DNA from 2 places in the Clostridium celatum genome. Region 2 is predicted to be linked to the other one. Evidence: riboswitches for the same ligand, from Rfam matches in the RefSeq annotation. Region 2 holds a riboswitch; the other holds the start of a gene.
The links. A riboswitch is a leader RNA that binds a small molecule or an ion and turns the genes downstream of it on or off. The one in region 2 is predicted to bind glycine.
Positions count from the first base shown of each region.

Region 1: linked by a shared signal. The riboswitch ahead of LPC13_RS01675 (alanine/glycine:cation symporter family protein) and the one ahead of LPC13_RS00240 (trimeric intracellular cation channel family protein) in region 2 are both predicted to bind glycine.

Region 1 is NZ_JAJKGM010000002.1:98,348-109,500, reverse strand. Features, by position in the region: gene LPC13_RS01725 (3'-5' exonuclease) at 1-422, shown strand, start outside; gene pflA (pyruvate formate-lyase-activating protein) at 484-1,203, opposite strand; gene LPC13_RS01715 (helix-turn-helix domain-containing protein) at 1,693-2,232, shown strand; gene potA (spermidine/putrescine ABC transporter ATP-binding protein) at 2,256-3,299, shown strand; gene LPC13_RS01705 (ABC transporter permease) at 3,302-4,147, shown strand; gene LPC13_RS01700 (ABC transporter permease) at 4,144-4,941, shown strand; gene LPC13_RS01695 (ABC transporter substrate-binding protein) at 4,943-6,004, shown strand; gene ndk (nucleoside-diphosphate kinase) at 6,069-6,482, opposite strand; gene LPC13_RS01685 (acylphosphatase) at 6,596-6,868, shown strand; gene LPC13_RS01680 (glycoside hydrolase family 73 protein) at 6,924-7,679, opposite strand; gene LPC13_RS01675 (alanine/glycine:cation symporter family protein) at 7,930-9,336, opposite strand; glycine riboswitch at 9,573-9,667, opposite strand; glycine riboswitch at 9,668-9,742, opposite strand; gene LPC13_RS01670 (2-isopropylmalate synthase) at 9,811-11,153, opposite strand, start outside.
Region 2 is NZ_JAJKGM010000001.1:53,133-64,285, forward strand. Features, by position in the region: gene LPC13_RS00210 (beta-N-acetylglucosaminidase domain-containing protein) at 1-2,029, shown strand, start outside; gene LPC13_RS00215 (J domain-containing protein) at 2,240-3,241, shown strand; gene LPC13_RS00220 (MATE family efflux transporter) at 3,434-4,822, opposite strand; gene LPC13_RS00225 (NAD(P)-dependent oxidoreductase) at 4,957-5,808, shown strand; gene LPC13_RS00230 (hypothetical protein) at 5,930-6,301, shown strand; gene LPC13_RS00235 (hypothetical protein) at 6,554-6,718, shown strand; glycine riboswitch at 6,786-6,871, shown strand; glycine riboswitch at 6,875-6,951, shown strand; gene LPC13_RS00240 (trimeric intracellular cation channel family protein) at 7,005-7,604, shown strand; gene LPC13_RS00245 (type 1 glutamine amidotransferase family protein) at 7,857-10,253, shown strand; gene LPC13_RS00250 (ABC transporter ATP-binding protein) at 10,253-11,153, shown strand, end outside.

The DNA.
Region 1 (11,153 bases), on a different contig from region 2:
TAGAATTCTTAGAACAAATACAAGATTTTATGGGTGACTTCTTCGATGCAGACTTTGTAATTGGTCATAATGTTCAATTTGATGTTAAATTTTTAAAGCACGAAGTCAATTCATTATATGAAGCTGGTATGATTGATAGCACTTGGGAGCCAAAGAAAACTTTCTGTACAATGGCATATTATAAAAACATTTGTAATATCCCTTCTGTGAATGGTAATGGTATAAAAAATCCAAAATTATCTGAAGTTATTAATTATCTTGGAATTTCTGATGATCAAATTGCTAAAAAGGCAGATGAACTTTTCCAGGGTAGTGGAAATTACCACGATGCAAGATTTGATACAGCAGCTGTATATCTTTTAGTAATTGAGGGAATGAAGAAAAAATTAATTAAACCTGGATTCTTCTCAAGTCAAATTTAAAAAATACTACATTTAAAATCAAAAATAGAGATATCCTCTCTCAAGAATATCTCTATTTTGCCTATTTATTAAAATCTAATAATTTATATAATTCTTTACATCTATCCTTATCCATTGCTGGAGTTCCATCTAATCTATACTTTAATCCCATAGTTTCATACTTATTAACGCCTAATAAATGATATGGAAGTAATTCTACCTTCTCAACATTATCTAAAGTCTTAATGAACTTACCTAATTCTGTAATATATTCTTCACTGTCTGTCATACCCGGAACAACCACTTGTCTTATCCATAGTTTAGTTCCACACTTCTTACATGCTTCTAAGAATTTTAAGCTTTCATCTATTTTCACAGCTGTCATATCTTTATATCCTTCTTCAGTTAAATGCTTAACATCAAAAAGAACTAAGTCAGTATACTTTAATATTTCTTCATAATCTCCAAAACCAACTCCAGAAGTATCTAGTGTTGTATGTATACCTTGCTTCTTACATAGCTTTAAAGCTTCCTTTAAAAATTCTGGCTGTCTTAATGGATCCCCACCTGAGAAAGTTACCCCACCACCTGATCTTTCAAAATAACTTCTAAATCTTGCAATTTTATTAACTAACTCTTCTGGAGTTAATTCTAATGATTCTTCACACTTATTAGCCCATGTATCTGGGTTATGGCAATATTGACATCTTAAAGCACACCCTTGCATAAACACTACTACTCTTATACCTGGACCATCTACTAAGCCCATAGTTTCAATTGAATGTATCGTTCCTTTTATCATAATCCATCCTCCGTTTTAACATAATAACATTATTATACACCCATATAAAAATTTTGTTAATACCTACCTTTTATTATTTTTTAATAATAATTATTATTTACATAAATATATAAAATTCTTTTATCTAATTTAATTATAAAAATAGTATAAATCATTAATCATTTACCAAATATAACTTTATAACTAATCTTATATTATCATTATTATGTACCAAATAATTTTTTACACAATTTGTAATTTCAAATATTTTTATACTCATTTTAACTTTCTTAGTACAAGTAAACTTTTAATGTATTATTGTTAAACTCACTTTAAGTTAAACTCCCTTTAAAGCTTTATTTTATAAGCATATTTATAAACTTTAAAATTTTACAAATTTTATTGATTTTTTACTCATAAATATATATAATATCATTTGTTGTTTAGTAATTTTAAACCTTTTGTTTAGTAATAGTTACTACTAAACTACTTGAAAGGCGAGGTGAAATTGTGGAAATTGGTGATAAAATAAAACGAATGAGAATTGAAAAGGGACTAACACAAGAAGATCTTGCTAATAGATGTGAATTATCAAAGGGATTTATTTCTCAACTTGAAAATGATCTAACTTCTCCATCTATTGCCACTCTAATAGATATTCTTGAAATATTAGGGACAAACCTTAAAGAATTCTTTAATGATGATAAAGATGAAAAAATTACTTATACATATGAAGATATGTTTGAAACAGAAAATACTGATTTAAAATATACTCTTATGTGGCTTGTTCCAAATGCACAAAAAAATGAAATGGAACCTATTATGATAACTCTTGAACCTGGTGGAAAATATATAGAAGAAGAACCCCATGAAGGTGAAGAGTTTGGCTATGTTTTATCTGGTAGTATAGTACTACATCTTGGTGATAAATCTTACAAAGTAAAGAAAAATGAAAGTTTTTATTTTAAGCCAAAATCTAATCATTACATTAGTAATAATGGTAAAACAACTGCTAAAGTGATTTGGATTTCTACTCCACCATCATTTTAATATAAAAGAAAGAGGTGTTTTTTTTGAATCAAAATATTATTGAAATTCAAGGTGTTTCTAAAACATATGGAGATAACACCGTTTTAAATAATTTAAATTTAAATATAAAAGAAAATGAATTTTTAACTTTACTTGGTCCAAGTGGATGCGGTAAAACAACAACTCTTAAAATTATAGCTGGTTTTGAGACTGCCGATAATGGAAAAGTTCTTTTTGATGGAAAAGATATATCTATCTTACCACCATACAAAAGACAGTTAAATACAGTTTTCCAAAAGTATGCATTATTCCCTCATATGAATATATATGAAAATATCGCTTTTGGCTTAAAGATAAAAAAACTACCTAAAAATGAAATTGATAAAAAAGTTCACGAAATGTTAAAAATGGTCGCATTAGAAGGTTTTGAAAATCGTTCTGTTGACTCTTTAAGTGGTGGACAACAACAAAGAGTAGCAATAGCAAGAGCTCTTGTAAATGAACCTAAAGTCTTATTACTTGATGAACCACTGGGTGCTCTAGACTTAAAACTTAGAAAAGAAATGCAATTAGAACTTAAAAAAATTCAAAAAAGACTTGGTATTACATTTATTTTTGTTACTCATGACCAAGAAGAAGCTTTAAGCATGTCAGATACTATCGTTGTAATGAATAAAGGAGTTATTCAACAAATGGGTAGTCCTGAGGATATATATAACGAACCTGCTAATGCTTTTGTCGCTGACTTCATAGGTGAAAGTAATATATTAGATGGTACTATGTTAGAAGACTATAAAGTAGAATTTTCTAATAGAGTTTTTGAATGTGTAGATAACGGATTTGATAAAAATGAAAAAATAGATGTTGTTATAAGACCTGAAGACATAGAAATTACAACAGTAGAAAAAGGAATATTAGTAGGAAAAGTTAATTCTGTTACATTTAAGGGTGTTCATTATGAAATAGAAGTTGAAACTGAAAATACTAAGTGGATAATACATAATACAAAAAATGCTACAGTTGGTAGTACAGTAGGTTTAATTATTGATCCTGAAGCAATTCATATAATGAGAAAGGTAAATGATTAAAAATGAAAAAGAAAAATAGTCAAGGTATTCTTCCAGCATCACCTTATATCGTCTGGAGTTCACTTTTTATTGTTATTCCACTTTTAATAGTAGTTTTCTTCAGTTTTACTGTAAAGTCAGGTGATAATTATAAATTTTCACTTGAGAACTTTCAAAGATTAATGGATCCAATATATTTAAAAGTTTTTTGGAGAAGCTTAGTTTTAGCATTTAAAGCAACAATAGGTTGTTTAATATTAGGTTATCCAGTTGCTTATTTAGTTTCTAAAATGCGTGAAGGTAAAAGAAATATATTAATAATGTTATTTATTGTTCCAATGTGGATGAATTTCTTACTTAGAACTTACGCTTGGTTACCTATATTAGGTAAAAATGGCCTTATTAATACGTTCTTTTCTAACTTTGGAATTGGACCATTTAATATTCTTTATAATGATTTTGCAGTACTTTTAGGTATGATTTATAACTTCTTACCATTTATGATATTACCTATTTATACAGTACTTATAAAAATGGATAATGATTTGATAAATGCTGCTTCAGACTTAGGCGCTGATAGAAAACATATATTTATGAAAATCATTCTTCCTTTAAGTATGCCTGGTGTAATTTCTGGTATTACAATGGTATTTATGCCTGCTGTATCTACATTCGTAATTTCTAGAATACTAGGTGGTGGACAATACATGCTACTTGGTAACTTAATTGAAACACAATATACAACAATGAATGATTGGAACTTTGGTTCTGCCATTGCAATATTTATGATGTTAATAATTTTATTATCAATGGCCTTTATGAATAAGTTTGAAGGTGCTGATGATAAAGAAGGAGGAAGCTCCCTATGATGAAAAAACTTGAATCCTTTATAAAGAGATTTTATTTATTTATAATCTTTATATTTCTTTATACACCAATAGTTACTTTAATGGTATTTTCTTTTAATGATTCAAAATCAATGGGAAAATGGAGTGGATTTACTTTAAAATGGTATAGCCAGCTTTTTGAAAACCAAAGAATAATGGAAGCATTAAAGTACACACTAATAATAGCTGTAATTGCCTCTGTAGTTGCTACTATAATTGGTACATTTGCAGCAATTGGCATTCATAAAATGAAAGGGCTACCTAAAAAAGCCTTATTAAATATAAATAATTTACCAGTATTAAATCCTGATATTGTTACAGGTGTATCTTTAATGAGTTTATTCATATTTGTTATGCCATTTTTAAATATACAATTTGGATTTATGACTATGCTTATAGCTCACATTACTTTTAATATCCCATATGTTATATTATCAGTATTACCAAAGCTAAAGCAATTGCCTACAAACATAACAGAAGCAGCCTTAGACCTAGGAGCAACTCCTGGTTATGCAATGAGAAAAATAATATTACCTCAAATAAAACCTGGTATTATTTCTGGTCTATTAATGGCATTTACGATGTCTATTGATGACTTTGTAATAAGTTTCTTTACTACAGGACCTGGAGTAACTAATCTTTCAATAGAAATCTACTCTATGGCTAGAAAGGGAATAAACCCTTCAATAAATGCATTATCTACTTTAATGTTTTTAACAGTACTTATTTTATTATTAATTGTAAATAGAAAAGAATTTACTTCAAGGGGTGAATAAAATGAAAAGATTTAAAAAATTAACTGCATTAATTGCAACAGCTTTATTAACAACTTCCATTTTTGCTGGATGCTCTAATAATAGTGCTGGCGAAAATGGTACTATCAATGTTTTTAACTGGGGAGAATATATTGATGAATCTTTAATTAAAGACTTTGAAAATGAAACAGGAATTAAAGTAAATTACTCAACTTATGATACAAATGAAATTATGTATCAAAAAATTAAAACTAATCCTGGAACTTACGATATAGTAATTCCATCAGATTACATGATTGAAAAAATGATTAAAGAAGATTTACTTGAAAAAATAGATTTTAATAATATTCCTAACTATAAATATATAGGCGAAAAATTTAAGAATCTTCCGTATGATCCAACAAATGAATATTCAGTTCCATATACTTGGGGTACAGTAGGTATTATTTATGATAGCACAGTTGTTACTGAACCTGTAACTAGTTGGGATATATTATGGAATGAAAAATACAAAGATAATGTTTATATGTATAATTCATTAAGAGATTCTTTAGCAATTACATTAGTGAAGAATGGATATTCACTTAACTCAACTAACGCTGATGAAATAAATGTAGCTAAAGAAGATTTATTAAAACAATTAACTTTAACTAATCCTATATACGTTATTGATGAAGTAAGAGATAATATGATATCTGGAGAAAAAGCATTAGCTGTAGTTTACTCTGGAGATGCTTCTTACATAATGAGTCAAAATCCTGATATGAAATATGTTGTTCCAAATGAAGGTTCAAATAAGTGGTTTGATGCAATTGCAATACCAAAAGACGCTCCAAACAAAGCAGGCGCTGAAGCTTTCATAAACTTCTTATGCGATCCTGAAAATGCAAAGACAAATATTGAGTATATTGAATATTCAACTCCAAATACAGGTGCATTTGAATTATTAGATGATGAAGTTAAAAATAATCCTGCTGCATATCCTTCTGATGCCGTATTAGAAAGATGTGAAGTTTTTACGGATTTAGATCCTCAGACATTAAAATTATATGAATCTGCTTTTACAGAAATCCTTTCTCAATAGAAAAAATAATGCAGAAACCTTTAAAAGTTTCTGCATTATTTTTTTATTTTATTCTTTCTATATATCATTCTCCTTTAAAATTAGGAAACCATATCTTTATTTCTCTTTTTGAACTCTCTAAAGAATCAGAAGCATGTACACAATTTTCAGTTATTCCCTTTGCGTATTTCTTTCTTATAGTACCTGGCTTTTGTTCTTCAGGTTTTGTTGCTCCATTTATTTCTCTCACCTTAGCAATACAATTTTCCCCCTCAAGTATCAATGCACATATAGGGCTTCTTGTAATGAAGTCTATTAATTCTTGATAAAATACTTTACCTTTATGCTCTTTATAATGAGTTTCTGCAGTTTCTCTACTTACTTTTTCCATCTTTAATGCAATAACCTTTAAATTTGCTTCTTCATATAAGCTTATTATATTTCCAATTATATTTTGCTCTACAGCATCAGGTTTAATTAAAACCAAAGTTTTTTCCATGTAACCCCTCTTTAAGCTAAATTATCTATATAAGTATATGATACTTTTTTTAATCTTAGAAATACTATTTATATGCTATAATTTTTATATAGTTATATTTTAAGGAGGAGCTTATGAATAGATATTACATAGTTGTAGAAGGCAGAGTTCAAGGCGTAGGCTTTAGATTTTTTTGTTCTATGACTGCTAAACCATTAGATTTAACTGGTTGGGTTAGAAATATGGATAATGGTATGGTAGAACTTGAAGTTCAAGGATCTGATGAATCAATTGAAAAATTTATAAGAACTATAAAAAAAGGCAATCGTTTCATTAGAGTTGATGAACTTTATCAAAAGAAAATCCCTATTATCCAAAATGAACGTACTTTTACAGAACGCTACTAAAATTATTTTAAACAATTGTGGTGCCAAAAAATTTATGATATCATTCTGAAAATAATTAAACAATTTGTTTGTCATAATCCATCAGGTGATATTTCTCAATAATTGCTATTAATTTATCGGCATATATTGGCACTCCACTTTCATCTTTTGCTGTACTATATCCTGCATCTTCTAAAGCTTGTGCTTGCTCTATATAAGTCTTCCCTTCAAATAATCCATTATCTCTATATCTATCACTATCAAATAAAAACCTTCCATGATCCTCTATTGATTCCTCAATAGAATCATATTTTCTAAAGTTTGATATATAACTATCATTATAGTTTTCTTTAGAATTTATAGCAGCTACTGCACCATCCCATCTTGAATCTGCTTTTATTCCAAATAAATTATTGTGACTTACTGCCAATTCTGATTTTCCCCATCCAGACTCTAATATAGCTTGCCCTATTGTTATTGATGGTAAAATTTTATACTCTTTATAATTTTCTATTGCTCCATCTAATATTAAATTTATAAAGCTATTTTCTTCCTCATTTAAATAAGAATTTACATATACTTGTTTTTCAGTATTATCCTCTATATTGCTTTCATTACTTTTATTACTTTCATTATTTTCACTTAATCGTAAGTCCTCATTATTGTATCCAGCATCTATATTATTTGTAAATACTAATCTTTTCAAAAGATTACCACTACTTATTATCAATACAATAACTAAACTTAATATAATTACTGTATTTATTATATTTCCCCTCTTATCTATTGCTTTATAATTATCTACTCCATTGTAAATTAAATTTCCTTTCAATAGTCCCCTCCCAATAAAAATTTATTTAAATAACTTTTCATAATTAAATATATATTTTTCAAGAATATAATATTCTCATCATTATAAAAAAATGGAGCCGACTCTAAATAGCTAGTACTTTGTGAAAAATAAATTATATTAACAAATATTATAAAAGCACACCATAAGAACATTTAATCTTACTGTGTGCTTTTTATTTGGAAAGCTTCAAGACTAATTGGTAAATTATAATTTTGAGGCATACTTATTTTTAATTTATTTGTAATTTACTACTTTTTTCATCTTTGCTTTCATTTTTAATTTTCTTAAAATACTCATTAGTTTCATTTATAACAACATGTCTCAATGCTATTAATCCAACTAAATTGGGTAATGCCATTAACCCATTAACAATATCAGCTATTATAAAAACTAAATCAAGTGATAAAAATGGCCCTATACCAACAAAAGCTATAAATACAATTTTATATAATTTTATTCCTTTTACTCCAGTTAAATATTCAATACATCTCTCTCCATAATAATTCCACCCTATTATAGTTGTGAATGCAAAAAATATTAATCCTATATTAACCACATACTTTCCTAATACAGCAAATGGCAATCCACTTTGGAATGCTAAGGTAGTTATTTCTGCACCTTCTAACCCACTATTAAAACTTCCTGTTAATATAATTGCAAGTCCTGTCATTGTACATATTATTATTGTATCTATAAATGTACCTGTCATAGAAATCAACCCTTGCTTAACTGGAGATTTTGTCTTAGCTGCTGCTGATGCAATAGGTGCACTTCCAAGCCCTGCTTCATTTGAAAAAACACCTCTGCCAACACCTCTTTGAATTGCTATTGCAACTGTTATTCCTGCTGTTCCTCCAAGAGCTGACTTAGGATTAAATGCACTAGTTATAATTAAATTAATAGCATTTGGAATAGCTTTATAGTTAAATATTAAAACCATTAGTGCTCCTAATATATATAATATTGCCATGCTAGGAACTATTTTTTCTGCAACTGATGAAATTCTTTTTATTCCTCCTAAAGTAACTAACGTAACTAACGCTGTAACAATTATTGCAGTAACTACTACTGGAATATTAAAACTTATCTTAGCTGCTGATGAAATAGATTTTACTTGTCCAAATGTTCCTATCCCAAGTAACGCAACAGCAACCCCAAATATAGCAAACATCTTTGCTAAAAATTTATTTCCTACACCCTTTTCTATATAATACATCGGTCCACCTGACATTTGACCATTTTCATCTACTTCTCTATATTTTATAGCTAGTACACCCTCAGCATACTTAGTTGCCATTCCAAAAAAAGCAGCTATCCACATCCAAAATAAGGCCCCTGGCCCACCTGTAGATATAGCAGTTGCAACCCCTACTATATTTCCTGTTCCTATAGTTGCTGATAATGCGGTGCAAAGTGCAGCAAAACTTGATACATCACCTTCTGCTGCTTCATCATCTGCTTCATCATCTTTAGAAAATAAATATTTTAATGCAAGTGGCAATTTAGTAATTTGAAGTAACCCAAGTTTAAAAGTAAAATAAATACCTGTTCCTACTAGTAATATTAGTAAAGGTGCTCCCCATACTATTCCATTAATACTGTTTAATACATTTTCAATTTCTTTAAAAAATTCCATAAAAAAATCCCCCTTAAAAATAAATTTCTAGGAGGAGATTAAAGTTAGTTATAAAAGTAAGGATTATAACTAGTATTTTTAATATAAAAGTTCTTATAGATCTTGTATATTGCTTTATTTAAATAAATAATTAATAACAACTACAAATGCTAATATTTATTATAAATACTTATCATCGTTATAGTTAATAATTATTTATTTAAATTACTAATTTATAATATTCACTTATTACTATACTTTATCCCCTGTCCTTTTACCTGAGAGTTTCAATTTAATTATAAAAATTAAACCTTGCTCCTTCGGTGCTCTCATCTGAGTCTCTCCAGAGGCTCGTCCAGTAACGGTCCTAATACCTGAAAGATTTACTTCTTCGGTGGATTCTAAATCGCTCTCCCATTACCTTCATCCGAACATATTAAATTATATTGGTATTATAATATAGCTTTTCAAAAAAAATCAAGCATTTTTATCTTTTTAATTTCTTAATTTATTTAATGCATTCATATATGCCATTAAACTTGCCTCTATTACATCTGTACTTATTCCCATACCTAATACTTTTTTACCATCTAAGGATAACTTAACTTTAACTTCACCAAGCGCATCTGAACCTGATGTTATAGCTTGTATAGAATAATCCTCTAATACTGGACTAATATCAATTGACCTTTCTATGGCCTTATAAAGGGCACTTACTGGTCCATCACCACAAGCTGCTTCTACTTTTTCAATGTCGTTGTAAAGTATTTTTACTGTAGCTGTTGCTGATATGTTTTTAGCTGTAGAAACATTAAATACTTCAACCTTATAATAATCTTCAATTGAAACTACTCCTTGGTTTATTATTGCTTCTATATCCTTATCAGAAATTTCCTTCTTTCTATCAGCTAAATCCTTAAACTTTTTAAAACCTTCATTTAATTGTTCCTTAGTTAAATTATATCCTAGCTCTATTATCCTATCTTCAAACGCATGTCTACCTGAGTGTTTTCCTAAGACCATATTATTAGTTTTAAATCCTACCGATTCCGGCGTCATTATCTCATAAGTTTCTCTATTTTTTAGCACTCCATCTTGGTGTATTCCTGATTCATGTGCAAAAGCATTTGCTCCTACTATTGCCTTATTAGGTTGTACTGATATCCCTGATAAATGTGCAACAATACTTGAAACTCTATAAATTCTTTCTGTAGATATCCCTGTATCACACTTATATATATCCTTTCTTGTTCTAAGAGCCATTACAATCTCCTCAAGAGCTGCATTGCCTGCTCTTTCTCCTAATCCATTAACTGCACACTCTACTTGTTCTGCCCCATTTTCAATAGCAGCTAATGAATTTGCAACTGCTAATCCTAAATCATTATGACAATGTACACTTATTTTTGCCTTACTTATATTAGGTACATTTTCTTTTATGTCTTTTATTAATTTTCCAAACTCATTTGGAGTTGAATACCCTACTGTATCAGGAATATTAACTACAGTTGCACCAGCATCAATAACATTTTCTAAAACTTTATATAGAAATTCTCTTCTTGTTCTTGACCCATCTTCTGGTGAAAACTCTACATCATCAACTAGTGTTTTAGCATATGATACCATTTCTGTTGCCCTTTTTAGCACTTCTTCTTCACTCATTTTTAATTTATATTTCATATGAACATCAGATGTAGCTAAAAATGTGTGTATTCTTTTTTTAGGAGCATATTTAATTGCTTCATATGCCCTATCTATATCTGATTTGTTAGCTCTAGCTAAAGCATTTACCGTTGAATTTTTAATATTTTTTGCAATTAACTTAACACCTTCAAAAT
Region 2 (11,153 bases):
AATAGATCCAGAGGTTATAACATCTTTAAACAAAGAGTTAAATATTGAAGTAAGTCTTGAAAGTGGAGTATATTCTATAAACGATATTACAGCTTTAGAGCTTGCTAAAAATGATTATATAGGAATTGCTCTTCCTAAAGCAATTAAGTTAGCAGAGATTAATATTAATGCTAGTGATTATGAAGGATTATCACTTGAATATTCATTAAATGGAATTGAGTGGAGTGAAGCTGAAACAACAATTTCAGATGGTGTAATGAAGACTAATGAAAGTATTGCTGCAACTTATATTAGATTAGTAAATAAGAGTAATAATACAAAGAATATAGATATTAATAGCTTTAAAGCAATACCTGTATATAAGATAACACCAACTATTTCACAAAATATAGGAACTTATCAAAGCTATACTATAGATAAAGCTTTAGATGGAGATAAGTCTACTAAGTATTGGTCAGATAAATCATCTGGGGCAGGACATTATATACAAATAGATTTAGGTAATAAGATACCTCTTTATGATGTAACTGCTTACTTTGGAAATATGGACTATATGAGAAATTCTGAATATCAAATATCAGAAGACGGTATTAATTGGACTTCATTAGGTGAATTACAATATACATCAGAAGGAGATAAAAAGGTAGCTTCTGTAAATGCTAATGGTAAAATGGCAAAATATATTAGAATAATTGCTAATGGAGAAAATTCAGGATATTGGGTTCAATTATTTGAGGTAGAAATTAATAAAACAGTTCCTGATGCTGGAGATGATACTGTTGATTTAGTAGAAGGTACTTTTGATACTGGTAGATGGGATTATCTATATGATGAAGATTTAACAACTGCTTTTGAAGCTGAAAATGTTAGAAATGGTGAAAATTTAATTTATAAGATGACAAGAATAACAAATGTAGAAAATATAGTATTCCTTCAAGATAAAGATAATATATGTGAAGCTACAGTAAGTGTTAAAAATACTAATGGTGTTTGGAAAACTATAGGTGTATTAGGAAAACAATTAAGTGACTTAGCTGTTAATGATGAAATTGTAGAAGTTAAGATAGAATTTGACGCTAGTAAGCCACTTCCAAAAATATATGAAATAATAGTGAATGAAAATAATGAATCAATTGATAAGGAAGTAAATAAAGTAGCGTTAGGAATTGCTATTGAGATTGCAGAGGAAATTACAGATGAAGATTTAGAGAATGTTGTTCCTGTAGTTGTTACTGAATTTAAGGCTGCACTTGAAAATGCAAAGGAAATTTTAAATAATTCTAAATCAACTCAATCACAAGTAGATGCTGCATTTGATAGATTATCATCTGTAATGCAAAAGCTATCTTTCTATAAAGGGGATAAAGCTTCTTTAACTGCTTTAATAGAAAAGATTAATGCATTAAATAAGGAAGAATTTATAACTTCAACTTGGAGTAATTTAGAAACTGCATTGGATGAGGCAAATACTATTGTTAATGATGAAAATGCTTTAGAAAATGAAGTTAAAGAAGGGTATAATAATTTAATTAGAGCATACCTTGAATTAAGATTAAAACCAAATAAAGATAAGTTACAAGAGTTAATTAATAAGATAGAAAGCTTAGATGCAAGTAAATATACAGAAGTAAGCTATAGTAATGTAGCTAAAGCATTAGAAATGGCTAAGTTGGTTCTTAGCAATGAAGATGCTACTGAAGATGAAGTATATAAGGCGAAGAGTACTTTAGAAGCAGCTTTAGGTAGATTAGTAGAAAATAGTGTAGATAAGAATGAGGGTAATAGCTCAAATACTGAAAATAATAACTCAAGTAGTAATGCTACTGAAGACAATATTAGCAGTAATACTGGAAATACTAATACAGGAAACAGTAATAATGTAAGTAGCAGTACTAGTAGTAATGGTAATAGCACTAATAAAGAACAAGGAAAGTTACCTAATACAGGGGGAAGAGCAGCAGGAGTTATTGGAATTTTTGGTACTATGATATCTGCAATAGGAGTAAACTTATTTAAAAAGAAAAGATAAATAATAATACACCTTTAGAATAAAGAAATTAAATTACTTTATTTCTAAGGGTGTTCTTATTATTTTATAGAGTATATTGTATTGCTAATGTGGAGTTAATGGTTATAACTACTATTTAATATTTAAATTAATATTGATATACTAATAAGTGAAACTTTAAATTTGTAATTTAGTTAAAGTTATAATTAATTAAAATATGGAGAAGATAATATGGATTGTTTTAATATTTTAGGAATAAAGGAAGGTGCGTCGAAAGAGGAAATAAGACAAGCCTATGAAAAGCAAGTTAATAAATTTAATAATGAAGTACGTGATAAGAAAAAATTAGATAAGTTTTTAAGTTTATTTAAAGCAGCTTATGATGAATTAATGAAAGAGTTTGAAGAGAAAGAATTAGAAGAGAAAATAATTAAGAATATAGAAGAAGAGTATACAAACAATAAAGGTTTGAATGAAAATGAAGAAATTAAAGAAGCTGAAAAAAAGGTTGAAGAAAATTATGATTTAGATTGTACTGTTAAAATGAGTGCAGAAGAAATTCAAGAAATAATAAGGAAATCTAAAGAAAATACATTAACAGAAAGACATATAGCAATATCTAAAGAGGAGTTTTTATCTTTAGATGACAGTGAAGACGAAGAAATTGTAGAAATTAGAAAAAGAAATAATAAAAATAAACCAATAAAGAGTAAGGCTAAGAAAAAGAATAATAAAAATAATACCAAAGAGAAGAAAGAAAACAAAAATTATACAGAGAAAAATAGTAATGATAGTGATGAAAATAATTATATAAATAGAATGAAAAATAATGAGTTTTCAGAAAATAAAAATGTAGATGAAAAACAAAGCAAAGTCAAAGGACAAAAGGTTGTTGTCAAAAAAAGTAGTGATAATAACAAAATTTTAAATTTAATAAAGGTTCCATTTAAGATATTAGTAATACCGGTAATATTAATCTTATCAATAATTATATTTTTATTTAAGATAATTAATTTAACATGTTTTTTAGTATCTAAGGTAATAATAGTTGGAGCAATAGGAATAGCAGCAATACATGGATATCAAATTTATATTGGTCACCCTATGCAATGGGAAATATTCGCTCTTTGTGCATTAGCAACAATAGTAGCATTTTTCTTACCTACTATAGTTAGAGTAGTTCCTAATATGTTAGGAAAAATAAATACTAGCTTAAAGAATTTTGCATTTTAAATAAAGTGAAAGTATGGTTTTAAACTTTAAGTAGTTAAATTAAAATCATAAATGGCAAATTAATTAATAAATTCAGGAAAAAGAATTTTTAATAATTAATTTGCCATTTTACTTTTATATTTAGATAACGGTATATATTGGTTTTTAGTATGGGTTATAATATATTATTATAATTCAAGCTTTAATTTATAATTAACTAAAGCACTCTTTTTCGGCTGTTTTTATATTTTTAGGTGTATTTTGCCATAGGCCTTGTTTATATCTAGTAAAGCCATAAATACAAATAATAAGATTACTAAAGCTCATAGAAAACCAAATTCCAATAGAACCTACGTTAGTAAAATATTTAAACAGTAAAATCATTGGTATTCTAACAAACCACAATCTTCCGATTTCCATTCCCATAGAATATTTTGTATATCCAGATCCTTGAAAGATTCCTTGAAAAACGCTAAACATTCCCATAAGAGGCATTGAAAAAAGTATATAAGTTAAATAAGTAAGTCCTTCTTCAATTACCTTTAAATCATCTTTTGATTGCATAAAAAAGTTTATAATAGCATCATTATTTATGTACATTATTATGGAGCCAATAACAGTAATTATAATTACTATTATAGAAGCTTTATTAAATGCATCTTTTATTCGTTTAATATTTCCATTACCTAAATTTTGCCCAGTTATAGTAACAAGGGCAGAACCAAATCCCATTGCTGGTTGTGAAATTAATGATGTGATTTTATTTACCATACCAAATGCTGCCATAGTACTGGTGCCATAGGAAGCTATAAAGCTATTTAAAACTATAAAACCTAGAGCAGAACCGGATTGACCAATTGATGATGGTACAGCTATAGAAAGTATTTCTTTTATAAGCACAAAATCCAATTTAAAATTTTTAAATGATGGCTTTAATGGTGATGTACTTTTCTTTAAAATAAAAAATGCCATTACACATAAGATAAATTTAGATAAAAGAGTTGCATAAGCAGCACCTGCAATACCCATTTTTAAAGGAAATATAAAAATAGGATCTAAAACTATATTTATAATAGCGCTAATTCCACTAAGTAATGTTGGAAGGGTAGTATTACCTTGAGCAATCATTATTGAGTTAAAAACAAAGTAAAAAAATAAAAATGGCAAAGACAAAAAAGTAATTCTAAGATATATATTACTGAAATGAGCTAAGTCACCACTTGCACCCATTGCTCTAACAAATAATGGTGTTAAAATAAAACCTATTATAGTAAATATTACAGAAGTTAATAGAGAAATTGCAAATAATTGAGCAGAATATTTTTTACCTTCTTTTGCTTTATTAGCACCAATTAATATAGATAAAAGAGCAGTTCCAGCAATAGAAATTCCTGAACCTATTGAAATAAATAGAAAATCAACAGGCCATACAAAAGATGTAGCTGCAAATTCAACAGAACCAATCATACTAACCCAAAATCCATCTGCCATATTATAAAGACATTGAATTATATTATTAGCCATAATTGGAATAGCAAGTGTAACTAATACTTTATAAATGTTTCCCTTTAAAATAAGATTTTTTCTTCTTTGTAAATCCATAAAATAAGCCCCCTTTAGTATACAATATTTCTATTATATAACATTAATGAAATAAAGTGTATAAAATGAGTGGCGGATAGTGGAAAAAATATCATAAGTATATTATAATTAGAAAAAAATATGGAGGTATAGATATGAATATAGCTTGGATTGGAACTGGGGTTATGGGAAGTTCTATGGCAATAAATTTAAAGAAGAGTGGACATAATGTATCTGTATATAGTAGAACACTTTCAAAGTGTGAACCTTTAAGGGAATACGGTATTGAAGTTAAAGACAGTATTAAAGAATGTGTTAAGGATGCAGATGCAGTATTTACTATTGTTGGCTATCCAAAGGATGTAGAAGAGGTTTATTTAGGGAAAGAAGGAATATTTGAATATGCAAGAGAAGGTGCATATTTAGTAGATATGACAACATCATCACCACTTTTAGCAAAGAAATTATATGAAAAGGGAAATAAATTTCATATTTTAGATGCGCCAGTTTCAGGCGGAGATATTGGAGCAAAGAATGCTACTTTATCTATTATGGTGGGTGGAAACAAAGAGGATTTTGAATATATGTATAATGTATTTGAATGCATGGGAAAAAATATAATTTATCTTGGAGAAGCAGGTAGTGGACAAAACTGTAAAGCTTCTAATCAAGTAGCCATAGCAGGAACTATAGCTGCAGTAGCAGAATCTATAATTTATGCTAAAAAGTCAGGACTTGATCCTAAAACAGTTTTAGATGCTATATCAAAAGGTGCAGCTGGTAGCTGGCAACTACAAAATAATGGTTATAAAATGATAGAAAAAGATTATGAACCAGGATTTTTTAATAAGCATTTTATAAAAGATATGAAAATAGCTAAAGAGGTAATGGATGAAAAAGGTGAAAGCCTTCCTGTACTTAATAAAGTATTAGAAATGTATGAAGAATTAGCTAAGAAAAATTTTGAAGATAAAGGTACTCAAAGTATTATAGAGGAATATCTATAAAGAAGTAAACTAACTTAAATATAGGCTATTAAAAGCAAGTAAATATTAAGATAAATTTAATCACTTTGTAACATAATTGACAAATTTATGTTCTATAATGTATACATAGAGGTGATTAATTATGGGGAAAAATTTAAAATTTGTAAATGAAAAGCATGAGAAAAATTATATAAGTTTAATTAATAAATTTGTTAGTAAAATAAATAAGGATATTGATGTAGTATTAAAATTAATTAGTATTGATGAAGTTTATAATATTGCAAAGGAATATATAAAAGGAACAACTATAGAGTTTAAAGAATTATTAAATGATTCAAGAATGACAAACACAGCATTATTTATAGGAGAGCTAGCATATAGCTTTTTAATTAAGAAGTTTGCAGTAAAATCCATATCAAGTACAAGAAATTTAGATACGGATACAAGAAATTTTATTATTAACTTATTAGATTCATATGCAACCCTCGATAAGCAGAAAATTAGTTGTGCATAAATCATAAGTTTTGAAATGTAAATAATTTAATAATGCTGTTTAAGTAATGTTAGTAATGGCAAATGAAAGATTAAATTTTCTTAGAAAATATAAATCTTCATTTGCCATATTTATTTGAAATAAAATTATTGCTTTATAGGTTTTTATTATTGATTTCAGCAGATAATAAAGTTTAAAAGTAGTTGAATACATTAGTCAAATTAATTTACAAACTGATAAAGTATTTTAATTAAAGATAAGGAGAGATAAAAAATGAAAAAGTGTATGTATTGCAAAAAAGAGTTAAATAAGGATTATGTAGATAATAAAATAGGAGTATTTTGCTCAGAAGAACATTATGATAAATATTTAAGTGAGCTTAGTGTTGAAGAATATATAGAGTTACAAACTTCTATATGTGTATGTAGTGATGAATAGTTAAGTAAATTTTATATAAAAATATTGAATTGATAAAAAGATTTTATTATAATTTAAAGGTATTTCGTTGATAAATTTGGGAGATACTGTTTTAATTCAGAGCCGAAGGGGAAAGTGCGGCAAACTCTCAGGCAAAAGGACCAAATTTTGAGAAAACTCTGGAAAGCTCATATAAGACACCGACGAAGCAATCTTAAATGTAGTAAGAGAATCTTTCAGGTAAAAAGACAGAGGCGCAATTATTTTAATAATTAGTCTTAATCTATATTTTTAAGGGGGATTTTAGTTGGACTACATTGCTATTTTAGAGTATATTGGTGTTTTTGCTTTTGCAGTATCAGGAGCTATTGTTGCTATAGAAGAAGAGTTCGATATTTTTGGAATATATATAATAGCTATAATTACAGCAATGGGTGGAGGAGTATTAAGAGATATAGTTACTAATGTTGGTATACCGGTATTTTTTACTAGCTATAAAACTATACCATTTATTATAGCAGGAGCATTACTTGCTATAATATTAAAAGGAAAAGTTAAGTATAAAAATTTATTTATGTTTATTGATGCATTAGGATTAGCTGCATTTTTTGTATCAGCAGCAAGTAAGGCAATAGAAAGTAATTATAATTTTATGGTTTTTTCATTTGTAGCTGGAATAACTGGAGTTGGTGGTGGAGTACTTAGAGATATTATAACTAATAGAAAACCACAAATATTTAAAAATGATATTTATTGTGTTGCAGGAGTTATAGGTGTAACTATATTATGGTTTATTTATCCAGTGGTAGGATTGGAAACAGCTCAATTCATATCTTTAATAATTATAATAGCTATTAGGGTAATAAGCTATCATAAGGAAATTAACCTACCGGTTATAAGTGCATAAATTTAAAAAAAGACTAATATTAAAATAGGATAAAAGCAATTATATAAATAATAAAATAAATTTATTTGTTAAAGTTGGACAAAAAGTGATTATGTAACTTAATTAAATGTTATATAATCACTTTTTGTTTTTTTTTATTGTAAGAAAATTTTAAGAAAATCTTAAAGGAAAAAATAAGAAGATAAAGGAAAAATGGGGTAAAATATAATATGAAGTATATAAATAACAAATAGTGTGAAATGGGGGAGCTTAATGAAAAAAGGAAAAAGTAAAAAAATATTTAGCTATATATTACTAATTTTTATTTTTAACTTAATAATGCCTAATATACAGGTTAGTGCAAATGAAAAGAATAGTAATTATAAAGTAACTATAGATTATGGAATTGATGGTAAATATAGAGCTCAAAAGTATATGCCTATAGGTATTAATGTAGAGAATTTATCAGAAGATTTTAATGGAGAAATTGAGGTAAGAGTAGCTAGTGATTCACAAGGTGGATATGATGCATATGCTAAAGAAGTAAATGCTAAAGCAGGCGAAAATATAAATGTATCAATTCCAGTAAAGTTTATTGAAAATTCAACTAAAGGAACTATATGTTTAATTAATAATAATAAAGTAGTTTATGAAAAAGAATTATTACTTTTTTCAGGGCGAATTAATGATGCAAATGTTTTTACAGGGCTATTAACTGATGATGCAACAGCATTAGGTTATTTAGGAGAAATATCCTTTAATACCTCTTATTCAACAGCTGGAAAAATTAATACTGTTAATTTAAATTCAGATATTATAGGAAATAATTATTTAAATATTGATGGTTTAGATTTAATAATAGTAAATAATTATAATATGGCAAATTTAAAAAAAGAACAATATGATGCTTTAAATACTTGGGTAAATAATGGAGGAACATTATTAATATCAGCAGGAGCTAATGAGAGTAAGACTATAAATAATATAGACAAAAGCTTTTTAAATATTTCTTCAAATGGAACTAATGAGAAGAATGTAAAGTTAATAAATGAAAGTTTAAATTTAATATTATCATCATTGAATATAGATGATGCAAATGTAGTATATGGAGAAAATGGTCAAGAGTTAGTATATTCTAAGAAAAAGGGAAGTGGTGAAATTTTAATAACTACTTTTGATATAGGCACAGAACCTTTTATATCTTCTAAAGATGCAAGTAGCCTAATGCAAAATATATTAACTCCAATATTTGATAAAGTTTATGAGAATATAACTCAAAATAATTATTGGAATTACAGTTATGGAATTAATTCTATATTAAATTATATACCAGTAGAAAATATATTAAGCACAACTACTGTTGTAATAATACTAGCTATATATGCAATTACAGTAGGAATAGTGCTTTATCTAGTTTTAAAAATGGTAAAAAGAAGAGATTTAACTTGGGTTATACTACCAGTATTAGCAATTGCTTTTACAATATTTATTTACTTAATTGGTGGGAAAATGAGAGTAAATGATGTAATTTTAAACTCTTTAAATATTATTTCTGTAAATGAAGATGGAAAAGGTGAAGTAAATGGTTATTTAGGAATTGGTAGTAAGTATAAAGATAATCTTGTAATAGAAAAAGATGAAAATTTAGAAATGAAATATATAAATAGTGATAATTACTATTATGGAGAAGCTGGAAATGAATCAATAACAAAATTAAGAGTGAAGACAACTTATAGTAATAATAATTCTTACTTTACTTTTTCAGATACTGATGCTTCAGATATAAAAACATTTAAAGTAAAGGGAGAAGAAGTTTTTATACCTAAATTTGAAGGAGATTTTAACTTAAAAGATGGCACTTTAAATGGTAGTATAAAAAACAATTTAGACACAGACGTTAATAGATTATTAGTAGTAACAGGTAATAATATTTGGGATTTAGGCCAAGTAAAAAGTGGTGAAGAAATAAAAATAGAAAATTTAAAATCTTCAAGTACTAGTGGTTTAGAAAGTTATTCATCAATTATGACTGATGAATACTATCAATCAAGATGGGATAAAAGCAAGGATGAAAATGATCCTAAGTATAAATATGTTTTAAGATATTCTAATTTATTAAATGTATTAAGTAGTAATGAATATTTTAATAGTATTTCAAAAATTATTGCAATAACAGATATGCCTGTAGAATATGGATTAAATTTAGGAAAAAAATCAGTATCTAAATTTAATACAACAGCAATAATTCAAGATATAGGTATAAACTTTAAAGATGATGAAGGGAATATTAATTTCCCAGAAGGATATTTTAATCCAGAATTAAATTCTTTAGATAATAATGCTTATGTTGATAGTTATAATGGATTTGTTTATGGACAAGGAGAAGTAATCTTTGATTATAAAATTGATGAAAATATAGATATTAAAGAGGTTACTTTTAAAGTTGGAACTGATAGATGGGGATATGAATATGGAAGAAATGGTGAGTATTACATCTATAATTACAAAAGTAATGAATATGAAAAATTCTTATTATCATCAGGAAGCTATAAAGTAGATGAAATTTCAAATTATACTTTAAATAATGTAATTAAAGTAAAGCTTGAAGTTAATAGAGATAAGGAAGATAGTATGGCTCCTAAAATAGTTGTAAAAGGGGTGGAGAAATAATGCTAGTTATAAAAAATCTTGAAAAATCTTATGGCAATTTTAAAGCTTTAAATGGATTGAATTTAGAAATAAAAAAGGGTGAAATATTTGGATTTATAGGACCTAATGGGGCAGGAAAAAGTACTACTATGAAAATTATTTCAGGACTTTTATCACCAGACAGTGGAGAGGTTTATGTTGATGGAATTGATGCTATAAAAAACAATAGAGCATTAAAAGATAAAATTGGATATATGCCAGACTTTTTTGGAGTTTATGATAATTTAAAGGCAATTGAATATCTTGAGTTTTATGCATCTATTTATGGAATTATAGGAGAAGATGCAAGAAAACTTTCTATGGATTTATTAGAGCTTGTTAATTTAAAGGATAAGGCTGATGCATATGTTGATGGATTATCTAGAGGTATGAAGCAAAGATTATGTTTAGCAAGATGTTTAGTTCATAATCCAGAACTTTTAATCTTAGATGAACCAGCATCAGGGATGGATCCAAGGGCTAGATATGAAATGAAGGGGATTTTAAGAAATTTAAAGGATATGGGAAAAACAATTATAGTTTCATCTCATATATTACCTGAACTTGGAGAAGTATGTACAAATATAGGAATAGTTAAAGGTGGAACTATAGTATGTCAAGGAACTGTAGATGAAATTATGACAAGGGCAGCAGGAGCATCCCCTATAGTATTTACTGTTATGGATAAAGAAGAAGAGGCTATTAAAATATTAAAAGAATTACCTAATATTTCTGATATTAAAGTTGATGGTAATAAGATAACTGCAAGTGTAAGTGGAGATGATATTGAAGTATGTAATGTTTTAAAAGCATTAGTATTAAAAGATATACCAGTTTTAAATTACAGTAGATCAGTTGGAAATTTAGAAGATGTATTTATTC